Regions from separate parts of the Sphaerisporangium sp. NPDC049003 genome, predicted to be linked through region 1. Evidence: riboswitches for the same ligand, from Rfam matches in the RefSeq annotation. Region 1 holds a riboswitch; the other holds the start of a gene.

Region 1 (7,560 bases):
GCCCTCAGGAAGGCGGGGATCGGTCACACGGCCCGCGAGCGAGGAGATCACGCGGACCTCGGGACGGGCCGCCAGCGCCGCCGCCAGCGCCCGCGCCTCACCCGTCCCCCCGAGAACGAGCACGCCTGACCTCACCAGACGCCCCTGTCCACGGACACGAACCCGGATCCCTCCATCACGCCCCGGACCGTCTGGACGTGCCGGCCACCTGGCGGGCCGCGGTGACCGCGGCCGTCGTCTCCTCGATGTCCTCGCAGTGCAGGCTCCGGCCGCCGGCGTCGACACGGTAGCCGTCGCCGGTGGCCACCACGAGTACGGCCTGCCCGGCGGGCCGTCCGCACCGGCGCTCGCACCCGGCCCAGTGCACGCGAAGCACACCGGCGCCCGGCGCGCGGGCGGTGGTCGCCTGGATGTGCGCGATCGACGCGGCGTCCGCCTGGACATCGGAGAGTGACTTCGCGCAGCCGGGTCGTCCGGTGCAGGCCGTGACCCCGGTCCACGGGGAGGCGGGATCGGTGACCAGGCCGGTGGCCGCGAGCCTGGACAGCCATGACTCCGCGTCCGCTCCGCTGACGCCGGGCACGACGGCGCCACGCCATGGCGTCAGCCGGATCTCGCCGTCGCCCGCCTGCGCCGCCGTCGCCAGTGCTCGCGCCTGGGCGCCGGTCAGCCGGCCGAGCGGCGGCATGACGACGAGCGCGACCCGGGGGACGGCCCTCTCCCCGGGCCCGGGTACGGCCCCCCGCGCGGGCCGGTGTACCAGGCCGAGCGGCGGCGATGACGGCACGTCCGGGGAGACCACCGGCACGGGGTCGTGCTCCCCGGACCCGGTGGGGCCGTCGGCGTGGGCGGGCGTCCCGACGCGGGCGGAGCCGCCGAGGTGGGTGGCGATCCTCGCCGGGCCGTCGTCGAGTTCGGCCATGCGCCAGGCCGTCGAGTTCTGGGCGGTTCGTTCGGCGAGGAAGGCCTCGGCCGCCGCCATCATCGCGGATACCGCCTGTGTCGGGGCGAGGCGTACTCCGTGGTCCTCTCCCGCCAGGAGGAGCGCCCCCTCGACCGGCTCTCCGCCGGCCGGCGCGGGGATCGGGACGAAGGTGAGGTCGGCCTTGAGGGCGGGCAGGTCGCCTCTGCCGTCGTCCAGGGCGAACAGGAACCGGCCGGGCAGTCCCGCGAGGGCCGGGCGGGAGCACAGCGCCTCGTCCAGTTCGCGTACGAGCGGTGCCACCTCGATCAGGCCGCGACCGTCGAGCCCGGCCATGGGGGAGGCCAGGATGTTCCGCACACGTTCATGGGTCGCGGAGGGGAGCAGCCCCGCGGCGGCCATCCTCGCGGCGAACGCGGTCTCCCCCTCGGCGTTCAGCCCTCGTACCTGCACGTTGGCACGGGAGGTCAGCTCGACCACCCCGGAGCCGAGGGACGTGGCGGCGGCGCCCAGCTCGCGCAACTGGGCGGCGGTGAGGACGCCACCCGGCACCCGGATACGGGCGACGGCACCGTCCGCGGCCGGATGCGTCTGCAACGCACCGGGACAGGCGTCCACCCGCGACCTGTCCGGGGGTTTCCGGACGTGGAATCGCGACGAGGACTCCGGAAAGTCGACGACAGACACGTTGAGGATGTTAACCCGACTTCTCGCAATAAGTCGGACTCCGTGATCTGATAGGGGAGCGACGGCACAAGGAGGAAGCCGGTGTGAATCCGGCGCGGTCCCGCCACTGTCACCGGGGAGCGAACCCCATCCAAGGCCACGGCCCGGCAACGGGCGGGAAGGCCGGGGTGAGCGTCGATCCGGAAGCCAGGAGACTCCAGGCCGTGTGGACCCACGACCCGGGGCGCGGACCCCGAGTGAGGATGTGCCGTGCGCCATCTCCCCGTACTTCTGCTGTCGACCTCCGACACCGACCTGCTGAGCGCACGCGCGAGCGGCGCCCCGTACCGCCTGGACAACCCGGCGCGGCTCGCCGTCGAGGACCTCTCCCCGCTGCTCGACGACGTGGAGCTGGTCGTCGTCCGCCTGCTCGGCGGGCGGCGGGTATGGGAGGAGGGGCTGGACATGCTGCTGGCGGGGCCCCGCCCCGTCATCGTGCTCGGAGGCGAGCAGGCTCCCGACGCCGAGTTGATGGAGCTGTCCACCGTCCCCGGTGGAGTGTGCGCCGAGGCGCACGCCTATCTGGCGCACGGTGGCCCGGCCAACCTGGCCGAGCTGTACAGGTTCGTGTCCGACACCGTGCTGCTCACCGGGCACGGCTTCGCGGCCCCCGCGCCCACGCCAAGCTGGGGCGTCCTTGAGAGGACCGACGGCGCCGAAGGTGAGGGGCGGCCGGTCGTGGGGGTTCTGTACTACCGGGCTCATCATGTCGCGGGGAACACCGGGTTCGTCGAGGCGTTGTGCGGCGCGATCGAGGACGCCGGAGGCCGGGCGCTGCCCGTGTACTGCGCGTCGTTGCGCACCGCGGAGCCCGGCCTGATGGAGGTTCTCGGCGGCGTGGACGCGCTGGTCGTCACCGTGCTGGCGGCGGGCGGCACCCGTCCGGCCACCGCCTCGGCGGGCGGCGACGACGAGGCCTGGGACGTGGGGGCGCTCGCCCGGCTCGACGTTCCGATCATCCAGGGCCTGTGCCTGACGGGAGACCGGGAGACCTGGGCGGCGAGCGACGACGGGCTGTCCCCGCTGGACGCCGCCTCGCAGGTGGCCATCCCGGAGTTCGACGGGCGGATCATCACCGTGCCGTTCTCCTTCAAGGAGGTCGACGAGGAGGGCCTGACCGTCTACGTGGCGGACCCCGAGCGCGCGGCCCGGGTCGCCGGCATCGCCGTACGGCACGCCGCGCTGCGGCACGTGCCCCCGGGGGACAGGCGGATCGCGGTCATGCTGTCGGCCTACCCCACCAAGCACGCGCGGATCGGCAACGCCGTGGGCCTGGACACACCCGCCAGCGTGGTCCGCCTGCTGGCCGCCATGCGCGCGAGCGGGTACGACATCGGGCCCGAGGGCGAGGGCGGCCTGCCGGGCGTGGACGGGCAGGACGGCGACGCGCTCGTCCACGCGCTCATCGCCGCGGGCGGCCAGGACCAGGACTGGCTCACCGAGGAGCAGCTCTCCGGCAACCCCGTGCGCGTCTCCGCCGCGCGTTACCGGGCCTGGTACGCCACGCTTCCCGAGGACCTCCGCGCGGGGATGGAGCGGCACTGGGGACCGCCGCCCGGCGAGCTGTTCGTCGACCGTTCGCGCGACCCCGAGGGGGAGATCGTGCTGGCGGCCCTGCGCGCCGGCAACGTCGTGGTGATGGTCCAGCCGCCGCGTGGGTTCGGCGAGAACCCCATCGCGATCTACCACGACCCCGACCTGCCGCCCAGCCACCACTACCTGGCCGCCTACCGCTGGCTCCAGGACGGGTTCGGCGCGCACGCGGTGGTACACGTCGGCAAGCACGGCAACCTGGAGTGGCTGCCGGGCAAGTCCGCCGGGATGTCCGCCTCCTGCGGGCCGGACGCCGCGCTCGGCGACCTGCCGCTGATCTACCCGTTCCTCGTGAACGACCCCGGCGAGGGGACCCAGGCCAAGCGCCGCGCCCACGCCACCCTGGTCGACCACCTGGTGCCGCCCATGGCCCGCGCCGACACCTACGGCGACATGGCGCGTCTGGAGCAGCTCCTCGACGAGCACGCCTCCATCGCCGCGATGGACCCCGCCAAGCTCCCCGCGATCCGCGCCCAGATCTGGACCCTCATCCAGGCCGCCCGGCTCGACCACGATCTCGGGCTGGACGACAGGCCGCACGACGCGGAGTTCGACGACTTCCTGCTGCACGTCGACGGCTGGCTGTGCGAGGTCAAGGACGTGCAGATCCGCGACGGCCTGCACGTGCTGGGTCAGGCGCCCGTGGGCCGGGCCCGCGAGGACCTCGTGCTGGCGATGCTGCGCGCCCGGCAGATGTGGGCCGGGGCCGAGGCGCTACCCGGGCTGCGCGAGGCCCTCGGCCTGGCGGAGGACGGCAGCGCCGCGCGGGCCGACACCGACCGGGCCGAGACGGTCGCGGCGGCGCTCGTCCACGGCATGGAGGAGCGCGGCTGGGATCCCGGCGCGGTGGAGGAGGTCTGCGCGGCCGTACCGCCGGTGGCCGGGGAGGCGGCGGGGGTGGCCGTACCGCCGATGGCCGGGCGGATCCTGCGCTTCGCGGCCACCGAGATCGTTCCGCGGCTGGCGAGGACCAGCGACGAGATCGGCGCCGTGCTGCACGCGCTCGACGGAGGGTACGTGCCGGCGGGGCCGAGCGGGTCGCCGCTGCGCGGGCTGATCAACGTGCTGCCCACCGGCCGGAACTTCTACTCGGTCGACCCCAAGGCCGTGCCGAGCCGCCTTGCCTGGGAGACGGGGCAGGCCATGGCCGACTCGCTGCTCGCACGCTACCGCGCCGACACCGGCGACTGGCCGCGCTCGGTGGGCCTGTCGATCTGGGGGACCAGCGCCATGCGCACCTCCGGTGACGACGTGGCCGAGGTGCTCGCGCTCCTCGGCGTACGACCGGTGTGGGACGAGGCGTCCCGCCGGGTCACCGGCCTCGCGCCGATCCCCCACGAGGAGCTGGGCCGCCCCCGCGTGGACGTCACCGTCAGGATCAGCGGCTTCTTCCGCGACGCGTTCCCCCACGTCGTCGTGATGCTGGACGACGCGGTGCGGCTGGTCGCCGGGCTGGAGGAGCCGGAGGAGGTCAACTTCGTACGGGCGCACGTGGTGGCCGACCGCGCGGAACACGGCGACGAGCGCCGGGCCACCACCCGCGTCTTCGGGTCGAGGCCGGGCGCCTACGGGGCGGGGCTGCTGCCGCTGATCGACAGCCGCAACTGGCGCGACGACGCCGACCTCGCCGAGGTGTACGCGGTGTGGGGCGGCTTCGCCTACGGCAGGGACATGGACGGCACGCCCGCGAGAAAGGACATGGAGACCGCCTACCGGCGCATCGCCGTGGCCGCCAAGAACGTCGACACCCGCGAGCACGACATCGCCGACTCCGACGACTACTTCCAGTACCACGGCGGCATGATCGCCACCGTGCGCGCCCTGACCGGCAAGGCGCCCGCCGCCTACATCGGCGACAGCACCCGTCCGGACGCGGTGCGCACCCGGACGCTCTCGGAGGAGACGGCGCGGATCTTCCGCGCCCGGGTCGTCAACCCGCGCTGGGTGGCGGCGATGCGGCGGCACGGGTACAAGGGGGCGTTCGAGCTGGCGGCGACCGTCGACTACCTGTTCGGGTACGACGCGACCACCGGCGTGGTGGCCGACTGGATGTACGACAGGCTCGCCGCCACCTACGTCCTGGATCCGGAGAACCAGCGGTTCCTCGCCGAGTCCAACCCGTGGGCCCTGCACGGCATGGCGGAACGCCTGCTGGAGGCGGCCGGGCGCGGCATGTGGGAGCACCCGGACCCCGAGATCCTCAACGACCTTCAGGAGGTCTACCTCAAGGTCGAGGGCGACATCGAAGGCGGCGCGGACGAATCCGCCTGAACGTGGACCGCGCCTTCGCCCGGGATCGACGGCGGCCGATTCTCAAAGATCCATACAAGGATGGTGATCAAGCGCGAAGATGGCGGGCATGATCCGCCGGGAGACGCCGTGGGGAACCTGGGATCCCGCGCCGCTTTCTGACGTCGCCGCGCTCTTGTCGATCCTGCCGGGCCCCTGGTGGATCGCGGGCGGCTACGCCATCGAGCTGGCGCTGGGCCGTTCGTTCCGGGAGCACGGGGACATCGACATCCTGCTGCTCCGTTGTGATCAGCTCGCCGTGCAGCGGGCGCTGCCGCACTGGGAGTGGTGGGCCGCGGATCCCCCGGGGGTCCTGCGACGCTGGGCGCCGGGCGAGATCCTGCCCGAGACCGTCGACGACATCTGGTGCCGCCCCGGGCCTGAGAAGCCGTGGCGCATCCAGGTGATGCTCGACGAGTCCGACGGCGACGAGTGGGTCTCGCGGCGCGACAGCCGGGTGCGGCGCCCCATCGGCGAGCTGGGCCTGGTCTCGCCGGAAGGCATCCCGTACCTGGCGCCCGAGGTCCAGCTGTTCTACAAGGCCAAGCGCCCCCGCGCCAAGGACGAGCAGGACTTCACCGAGACGCTGCCCGCGCTCGACGGCTCCCAGCGCCGCTGGCTGGCACGCGCCATCGCGGAGGTGTACGGCGAGCATCCGTGGACGGACCGTCTGTGCGGCTGATCACCGCGCGGCCGGGTCGAAGCGCCAGGCCAGCAGCACGAGCACGCCGGCGCCCCCGGTGAGCGCGGCCGAGACGGCGATCACGCTGAGCCAGCCGCCGGTCTGCCACTGGTGGGTGGCGATCGCCCCGAACGCCGAGCTGCCGAGGTAGTAGACCAGCAGGTAGAGCCCGGACGCCTGCCCGACCCCGACGCCGACCCGGTGGGCCCGGCCCGCCACCCACCCGCTCGCCAGCGAGTGGGTGCCGAGGAACGCGAAGGTCAGCACGCCGAGCCCGGCGACGACCACCGCGAGCTGGGCCGGGATGGTCAGCAGGACCCCGGCGAGCAGGAGGCCGACGCCGATCAGCGCGGCGGGTCCGCGCCCGAGCCGGGCCGCGACCCGTCCCGCGGCGTGCGGCGCGAACAGGCCCACGGGGTAGGCGAGGAACACCAGCACCGCCGCGCTGCCCAGCAGGTAGGGCGCGACCTCCAGGCGGAACGCCATCGCGTTGTACAGGCCGACGAACGCGCCCATGATCGCCGCTCCCACCAGGCACAGCATGACGAGGGCCGGATCCCGCAGGGTGAGCCAGGTGGTGCGCAAGATGCTCATCGGCCGGGGGCTCGACCGTACGAAGCGCCGCGACGGCGGGACCAGGGCCCACAGCCCGGCGGTCGCGGCCGCGGTCAGCAGCCCGACGGCCAGCGCGGCGCCCTGCCAGCCCCACAGGGCGTCGAACGGCCCGGGGAGCAGCCGGCCCGCGGCCCCGCCCACCGCCGTGCCCGTGATGTACGCGGCGTTGGCGCGCAGGTGCGCCCCGCTGTGGATCTCCTCGCCGAGGTAGGCCATCGCCACGGCGGGCAGCCCGGCCAGCGCGACGCCTTCGAGGCCCCGGATGACCAGCAGGCCGTGCCAGGTGGGCGCGAAGGCGGCGGCGATCCCGAGCGCCGCCGACCCCGCCAGGGAGATCCGCATGATGGCCACGCGCCCGACGACGTCCGAGATCGGCCCGACGAACAGCAGCGTGCCCGCCATGGTGATCGTGGTCAGGGACAGCACCGCCGACGACGACGACGCCGACACCTGGAAGTGCCTGGCGACGCTCGGGAGCAGCGGCTGGACGTAGTACAGGGCCATGAAGTTCGCGAACCCGCCCAGCATCAGCCCGTACATGATCCGCCGGTAGGCGCGCTCGCCCGGCCGGTACCCGTCGTGGGCGGCGGGGCGGGTGAGGCGTCCGGACAGGGCGGGGAGGGTCGTCGTCACCAGGCCGATGCTGCCCCTCCGACCCTGATGCTCAAAATGCGGATTTTGACACTGCTGATGCGCATAACGCATCATCGCTGGATGGACCTGCAAACGCTGC
Region 2 (7,560 bases), on a different contig from region 1:
CCCACGATGACGGCACGTCCTCCGTCGCAATCAAACTAGACGGAAATCGCAAGGTAGAGGTCCGAACTAAACTGCTCCGACAGTATCAGGCCGCCCGCCAGCTAGATATGCTCTTATTCGTAGACTCCGTACGCTTTGGGGTTGAGAATGAGAAATCTCCGAAGCAGCAGGACTGGACATCGGACGTATTGCGAGCGACCAGGTTTGCAGACAATGGTCTCGCCGGCCGCGTCTTCACTCGCTACCTCGGTACACGCGTCCTTCCTTCGCCTCCCATCGAAAAGGCGGGAATCTGGCCTTACGAAGAAGCAGACGATTACTACCCAGAGTTCATCATCGGGGTAAATGAGGTAGGGGATGACATTCAATACACATGTAATCCTGACGCTCTAGCCAATTACTTCGGCGCCAATCCCGACTCCCCGAATTACCTCACTCCAGTTCACTTCAGGCGCGAGCTGCTCCAGAAGTACTATGAGCAGCCGGAGTTGTACACGGTAGCTGATGGAAACCTTACATGCGCTTCGCTATGGAGCTTGCGACTGGACAACAGCGCCGAAACCAGCGTTGTCGTTTTCCTGGGCGACCTCGGACGTGACCTACCTAAACAGGAAAGGGACTACTGGCGAAGCTATAATGTGACGCCAGACTCCCCCGCTAGCGAGACGTTTATTCGTCGCGCTTTCCTGGGACAGTTTGTCGAGCCCTCCGCACGGGATCTACAAGTCCGATCCAGGTATATCTCGCTCCGAAGGAGTTGGCACGAGAGCTACGGTTGGCACTTGTTCCGCAAGCCAGAAGAGGCCGACGCCGGTCTACTTCAGCGACTTCGCCTCCCCTTGAATGACTCTCAGGCCGAGTTCGAGGCAAGCATCCGTATCTTGACTCAACTGATGGTGGATGCCATCAACGAAGCGAAGATCGAGGAACTGCTGATCAACACAACCGCCAACGAAAAAGGCATCTCCAAGCTGAGGCGTTGGCTGGAACAAGAAGGTTATCCATATGTCGAGCGGGATATTAAATTCTTGCGCAATCTGCAGGAAGTGCGCTCTAAGGCTACCGCCCACAGGAAGGGGTCCGACTACGAGAAGTTTTTGGAACGGATCTTCGGTCATCTACGAGGGCCCGCAGCTATAAAGACCCTATTCGATGCAGCCCTTACCATGTTGACGGGGTTGGAAGAGTGGGCGACGCGTAATAGCGCCGACGAGTAGGTGCGTCTCGTACCACATCTCCAGCACCCCGCTCTCGTTGAGCCATCAGATGGCGGCGATTGATCGAGCCGGGGCGGCCTGAAGCCCTCTGTATGTCATACCGCCGCTGTAGGCTCGCGACCATGAACGATGCTCTCGCGCATGAACGCCTGGTCGGCGTACTTGAACTTATCGACCGTTGGGGTGAACTGTACGAACGGCGGTGGGGTAAGCAAGCGCCTTACCAGGAGCAGCCGGGGCTTGCTCCACAAGTTAACGCACTCATCGATGAGGTCCGAGCAAGGACTAAGCTCGCCCACGATGTGGTCGTGATGATGGGCAAGGAGGACCTGGCGGCAAAGATTGTCGAACACGAGGAAGGCTTGTATGGAAGCCATCCGTTCACACAAGCCCGCGTCGCCATAGTAGAGGCGATCGCCATCCTGACTCAGCGAGAGGAATTGGCCGAGATAGTGGGGCCTGCCGGACCTAGACTCGTTGCTGCTGAATTGCACCCTAGTATCTGGAACGCTGCCGCGAAGCTGTGGGACGACGGTCATATCCGCCCAGCGGTCCAGAGCGCCGCGACGGCACTCGAAGGACTCTTGCAGGGCATAGCTGGGCCCGGGTTATCGGGTGAAAATCTCGCCAGCCTATTCTCAACCAATGATCCCGTGAAAGGATCGCCCCGCCTTCGAATTCGCGATGTCGACCCAGCATCGAAGACGTGGAAGTCAGCGCATGAAGGTGCCGTCGCGATGGTTCGCGGCGCGTTCATGGGCGTGCGCAACCTCGTGTCCCATCCAGGTTGGCCCGACCCGAGTTCTCGTGAGGCCATTGAGATGCTGGCAGTGCTGAGCTATGTCGCGCACCTCGTTGAACGGTCCGATGTGGTGGAGTCCCCGTGAGCGCCTCGATCTGGTCGGGAATCTCGGCGATACGGCTTGGGCGTGACGGAAGCATCTTGGTCAGCTTCACGGACGGACAGGACGTACATTCATCGCTGGGGCACGACCAGTTTGGACCCACAAGTGCGATAGCGTCCTCGACCTTGCTTCCGCAGTCATGGGAGCTGAAACTCCAAACCACGCGCGGGCACGACATCGTTGTAGCTCTACCGCAGCCCACAGATTTCGCTCCTGTGCGTGGGCGGCCAACAATCTATCTCGATCAAAACCACTGGAGCACACTCACCAATACGATCCACCAGCCGGACCGTGTCGAGAATGAACACGAGCGCAGCGCCTCAGCACAGCTCATCGAGCTCGCGAAAGCTCACAAGGTGGTCTTACCCATGTCTGCGGCGCATCTGGCAGAGACAGCCAAACAGGTCGACCGGGAACAGCGCTACCAGCGAGCACTCACAATCCTCCAGCTCTCGGGCGGCTGGCAACTACGCGATCCACTCGACCTGCGCCGGTTTGAACTGCGGCAAGCATTGACGATCCGCTACCGCCAACGCTGCCTCCTCCCACCTGCGGCTATCACGCTCGAACCGGGTGCCGTCCACTCGGGCCGAGACAGCATGCTCCCCCGTGTTGACCCTGGTCTACCGCCACATGCGCAATGGGCCGTTCATGCCATCCAATGCATCAGCGGAATCATCGACGCGATCCTCGACGCCGGACATGTCCCAATGGCTCCCGCTCCTGGATGGGCAGCCAGCCTTCAGCAGTTCGCGGAGTTCCTACGGGATAACCCGACCGGTAAGGAGATGAAGCGCAGGCGGACTCACGCGAAGTTCCTTGCTGACCTGGGACGAGAACTTCCTGAAGAGGCACATCGCGCTGGCATCACACCGGACGAAATGTCCGATTGGGCCCTCAACCACAGCGAAGAAGGCCTACCCTCCATGCCAACGCTGGGCCTTTTTCGGGAGGTTCTCCACGAGAAGCTCTCTGATGGACAGCTACACTGGGCAGAAAATGATCTTGTCGACATGATGTACCTGACCGCAGCCGCCGGCTACTGCGACTACGTCGTGGGTGAGCGCGCACACGCTGCCCACACCGCGAACGCGTCGCGACGATTGGGCAGAGCGGACAAGCTTTACCGCAACATTCGCTCGCTCATTGAAGAGCTCTGAGTTGCGTTGCCTTTCAACCTTCGATCCCCGCATCAGTGCAGTTCGCCAGCGAGGCCGGCCTTCTTGACTAGGCGGCCCCAGCGGGGGCTGCGGGCGAAGACCCGGGCGATGGCGACACCGCTGGGTAGATCACCGTCCGCCTGACGGTTCTGCTGCGCCCACCGCCAGGCCTCTCGCTGCAGCAGTCGGCCGTTTCCGGTCGGCTCAGCGGAGACGGTGTCCTCCTCCTGATCTTCTTGTAGCTCGACGGGGTCGGCTTCTGCATCGGCGGGAGGGTCAGGGCTGATGACAGCCAGCTCTTGAGCTTCGGCCCGTCCTCCCGCAGAGCGGCGGATCTGGGACATCAGAAGCTCGTAGCTGCCGATCAGAGCCAGCGAGGGCCAGGCGGCGATGAGGCGGCCGATCAGGCTGGGTTCGGCTACGGCGACGTTCGCGCCGAGGCTGGCGAGACTGCCGACCACGAGGAGGCTCCACGCCAGGAGGCCGCCGCAGGAGCCGTAGCGGTTGGCCAGGAGGATGGACATCGAGGCGACGACGATCAGGCCGTCGACGGCGAGTGGGATCAGCACTGCGGCCAAGTGATCCTCACCGTGGCGTAGGCAGAGTTCGTGCATGTGCCTGAACGACACGACCGCCGCGATCAGCGCCAGTAGTGCGACACCTGCGATCGTCGTACGCCGGATGCGGCGCACAGCCAGGGAGAGATCGGTTTCCACAACCGCTCACCTCTGGCCGAGCAGGAAGCGGGTGGTGAGAGCGAAGGGATGTGCAATTGGTTCGTCTCCCCCCTCGGACACGTACCCTTCGCGCATGTGGAGGTCCGGTTGCGACTGGGCCTCCACTAGCTGTTTCTCGGGGTAGTAGGTCAGCCGCAGGCCGATCTCCGCGTCGACCTGAGCCTTGTCGTTCGGATCCGCCTCCGCCAGAACCTGAACGTGGTCCTCGATCGCGGTCACCATGGCATCGATCTCCTCGTGTCATCCGACGCCCGCCGCTCACTTGGCGTAGCTGCGCCTGAGCGGCTACCTGCTGGACCTGGGTCTCGGCCATCCACTGAGCGACCAGGGCGGGATCCGCGCCCGCGTTCCACAACATCGTCACCAAGTCGGCGCGGATCGGCATGGCGCCACACCCCGACCACCCCCATTCGCGGCGACCGACCCGGTCCCGGCACGTCGAGCACTCGCCCGAGCCGCTGCGGCACTCTAGACTCGGGGGTGCAGTCGGTTCGCCCTGCCCGCCAGGCAGGAGCGTCGTAAGAGGGAACCCGGTGTGAATCCGGGACTGCCCCGCAGCGGTGAGTGGGAACGACCGCCGTCACACGCACTGGATCCGATCCAAGGACCCGGGAAGCGACGGCCAGTAGGCACGAGATGGGCGCCCACGAGTCCGAAGACCTGCCACTGCCCGCGCGCGACCGCGCGCGGTGACGTTCGACGGCCTCGTGGGAGGGCCGGCGTGACGACGCGGACCTGACCGTGGGTCCGCACCATCTGCCGTGCCTTCGCCCCGGGGTTCCGTCGAGGTCTCCGTGACTCGCGAAGGAGAGTTTCATGGCCGAGAGTTCCCCTGCGCCCACCGCGCTGGCCACCGTGTACGGCTACCCACGCCAAGGACCGGGCCGCGAACTGAAGAAGGCCGTCGAAGGCTACTGGGCCGGCCGCACCACCGACGCCGAACTGCTCGACGTCGCCGCCGGGCTGCGCCGCGACAACTGGCGCCGCTTGGCCGAGGCGGGGATCGACGAGGTCCCGACCGGCGACTTCTCTCTGTACGACCACGTGCTGGACACCACGGTCATGGTCGGCGCGATCCCGCCGCGGCATCGCGCCGCCGTGCGGGCCGACCCGCTGGACGGCTATTTCGCGATGGCGCGCGGTACTCAGGACGTCGCGCCGCTGGAGATGACCAAGTGGTTCGACACCAACTACCACTACCTGGTCCCCGAGCTCGGCCCGGACACCGTCTTCGCGGCCGACCCCTCCAAGCCTGTGAGCGAGTTGCGTGAGGCTCTGGCACTGGGACACAACCCGCGGCCAGTCCTGGTCGGCCCGGTGACCTACCTGCTGCTGGCCAAGCCGGCGCCGGACGCCCCAGCGGACTTCGACCCGCTCACCCTGCTCGACCGGCTGCTGCCCGTGTACGCCGAGATCCTCGCGGCACTGCACGAAGCGGGCGCCCGCTGGGTGCAACTCGACGAACCCACCCTGGTCCAGGACCAGCCGCAGGCCGTCCTGGACGCCGTCGCCGGCTGCTACCAGCGGCTGGGCTCACTCACCGAGCGCCCGAAGATCCTGGTCGCCGGCTATTTCGACCACCTCGGGGAAGCCCTGTCTGTGCTGGCCCATGCGCCGATCGAGGGTCTGGGGCTCGACCTCACCGGCCCGGCCGCCGCCAACCTGAACGACCTGGCGGCCGCCGGCGGGCTGCCGGGCAAGCGTCTGATCGCGGGCGTCGTGGACGGCCGCAACATCTGGATCAACGACCTGGAGAAGTCGCTGAGCACCCTGGCGACCCTTCTCGGACTGGCCGGGCAGGTGGACGTCGCCGCGTCCTGCTCGCTCCTGCACGTCCCGCTGGACGCCGCCGCCGAGACGGAGATCGATCCTGAGATCCGGCCATGGCTGGCCTTCGCCCGGCAGAAGACCGCCGAGATCGTCGCCCTCGCCCGCGGTCTGAACCGCGGTGTCCGCGCCATCTCTGACGACCTCACCGACAACCGCGAAGCCCTGGAGTCCCGCAGGACGTCCGCGCTCACCCGCGACCCGGCGATCCGCGAACGCGCGGCTGCGGTGACCGGGCAGGACACCAGGCGGGCTGAACCCTACGCGGAACGGGCGCGAGCCCAGCGCAACCATCTGGACCTGCCGCTGGTGCCCACGACCACCATCGGTTCGTTCCCCCAGACCGCCGAGTTGCGCGCCGCCCGCGCCGACCTGCGCGCCGGGCGCATCGACCAGTATGCCTACGACGAGCGCATGGCCGTTGAGATTCGGGAGATCCTCGCCTTCCAGGAGGAGAGCGGCCTGGACGTGCTCGTGCACGGCGAGCCCGAGCGCAACGACATGGTGCAGTACTTCGCCGAGCAACTCGACGGATACATCGCCACCCAGCAGGGGTGGGTCCAGTCCTACGGGTCCAGGTACGTCCGACCGCCGATCCTGGCCGGCGACATCTCCCGCCCACACCCGATGACCCTGCGCTGGACCACCTACGCCCAGTCCCAGACCAGCCGCCCAGTGAAGGGCATGCTCACCGGCCCGGTCACCATGCTGGCCTGGTCGTTCGTCCGCGACGACCAGCCGCTCGGCGAGACCGCCCGGCAGGTCGCGCTCGCCCTGCGCGACGAAGTCGCCGACCTGGAAGCCGCCGGCACCGCCGTCATCCAGGTGGACGAACCTGCGCTCCGTGAAACGCTGCCCCTGCGCGCCGCGGACCGCCCCGCCTACCTCGCCTGGGCCACCGAGGCGTTCCGCCTGGCCACCGCCGGGGCGCGGCCGCGGACCCAGATCCACACCCACATGTGCTACGCCGAGTTCGGCGAGATCATCGCCGCGATCGACGACATGGACGCCGACGTCATCAGCCTCGAAGCCGCCCGCTCCCACATGCAGGTGGCCGAGGAACTCGCCCAGGCCGGCTACCCCCGCGAGGTCGGGCCCGGCGTCTACGACATCCACTCCCCCCGAGTCCCCGGCGTCGAGGAGGTGGCTTCTTTGCTGCGCAAGGGGCTGTCCGCCATCCCCGCCGACCGGCTGTGGGCCAACCCCGACTGCGGCCTGAAGACCCGCGCCTGGCCCGAGACCCGCGACTCCCTGGAAAACCTCGTCACCGCTGCCAAGCAGATCCGCACCGAGATCACTTCCTCCTCCGCCTGACCGTCTGTTTTCGGGGCCGGACACCCTCCGGCCCCGATACGGCGGCTCATGAAGGAGAGCGGATGATCAGCGAGAGGGCTCCATGCACCGCTGCCTCCGCTGGCGCGCCACGGTGGATCGCTGAGTGCCGCCGCGACGGGCACATGAGCCCTGCTCGCGCTGTTCGGCCGGGCCGGTGACGGTCGGCGGCGCGTCCGGGCGCGCTCAGGCGCCGACGCGGTAGGGGCGCATCATCTCGTTGTCCTCGTGTTCCAGCAGGTGGCAGTGCCAGACGAAGAGACCGGCCCTGTCGAACGTCGCCTTGATCCGGGTGATCTGGTGCGGGTAGGCGATCACCGTGTCCTTGAACCCCCGTTCCCATGGTTCGGGGGGCCGGGCGGCGCCGTTGAAGGACCGGCGG

What was found. A riboswitch is a leader RNA that binds a small molecule or an ion and turns the genes downstream of it on or off. The one in region 1 is predicted to bind cobalamin.
Region 2: another riboswitch for cobalamin. It lies ahead of metE (5-methyltetrahydropteroyltriglutamate--homocysteine S-methyltransferase); the one in region 1 lies ahead of cobN (cobaltochelatase subunit CobN).

The regions. Positions count from the first base shown of each region.
Region 1 is NZ_JBICTU010000006.1:240,972-248,531, forward strand. It holds gene ACGFIV_RS09115 (cobalt-precorrin-6A reductase) at 1-123, opposite strand, end outside; gene cobG (precorrin-3B synthase) at 176-1,609, opposite strand; cobalamin riboswitch at 1,628-1,825, shown strand; gene cobN (cobaltochelatase subunit CobN) at 1,859-5,512, shown strand; gene ACGFIV_RS09130 (nucleotidyltransferase domain-containing protein) at 5,601-6,212, shown strand; gene ACGFIV_RS09135 (MFS transporter) at 6,213-7,460, opposite strand; gene ACGFIV_RS09140 (LysR family transcriptional regulator) at 7,542-7,560, shown strand, end outside.
Region 2 is NZ_JBICTU010000036.1:55,040-62,599, forward strand. It holds gene ACGFIV_RS31355 (hypothetical protein) at 1-1,217, shown strand, start outside; gene ACGFIV_RS31360 (TIGR02391 family protein) at 1,340-2,104, shown strand; gene ACGFIV_RS31365 (hypothetical protein) at 2,101-3,282, shown strand; gene ACGFIV_RS31370 (DUF2637 domain-containing protein) at 3,315-3,998, opposite strand; gene ACGFIV_RS31375 (hypothetical protein) at 4,005-4,241, opposite strand; cobalamin riboswitch at 4,539-4,681, shown strand; gene metE (5-methyltetrahydropteroyltriglutamate--homocysteine S-methyltransferase) at 4,836-7,160, shown strand; gene ACGFIV_RS31385 (multicopper oxidase family protein) at 7,365-7,560, opposite strand, start outside.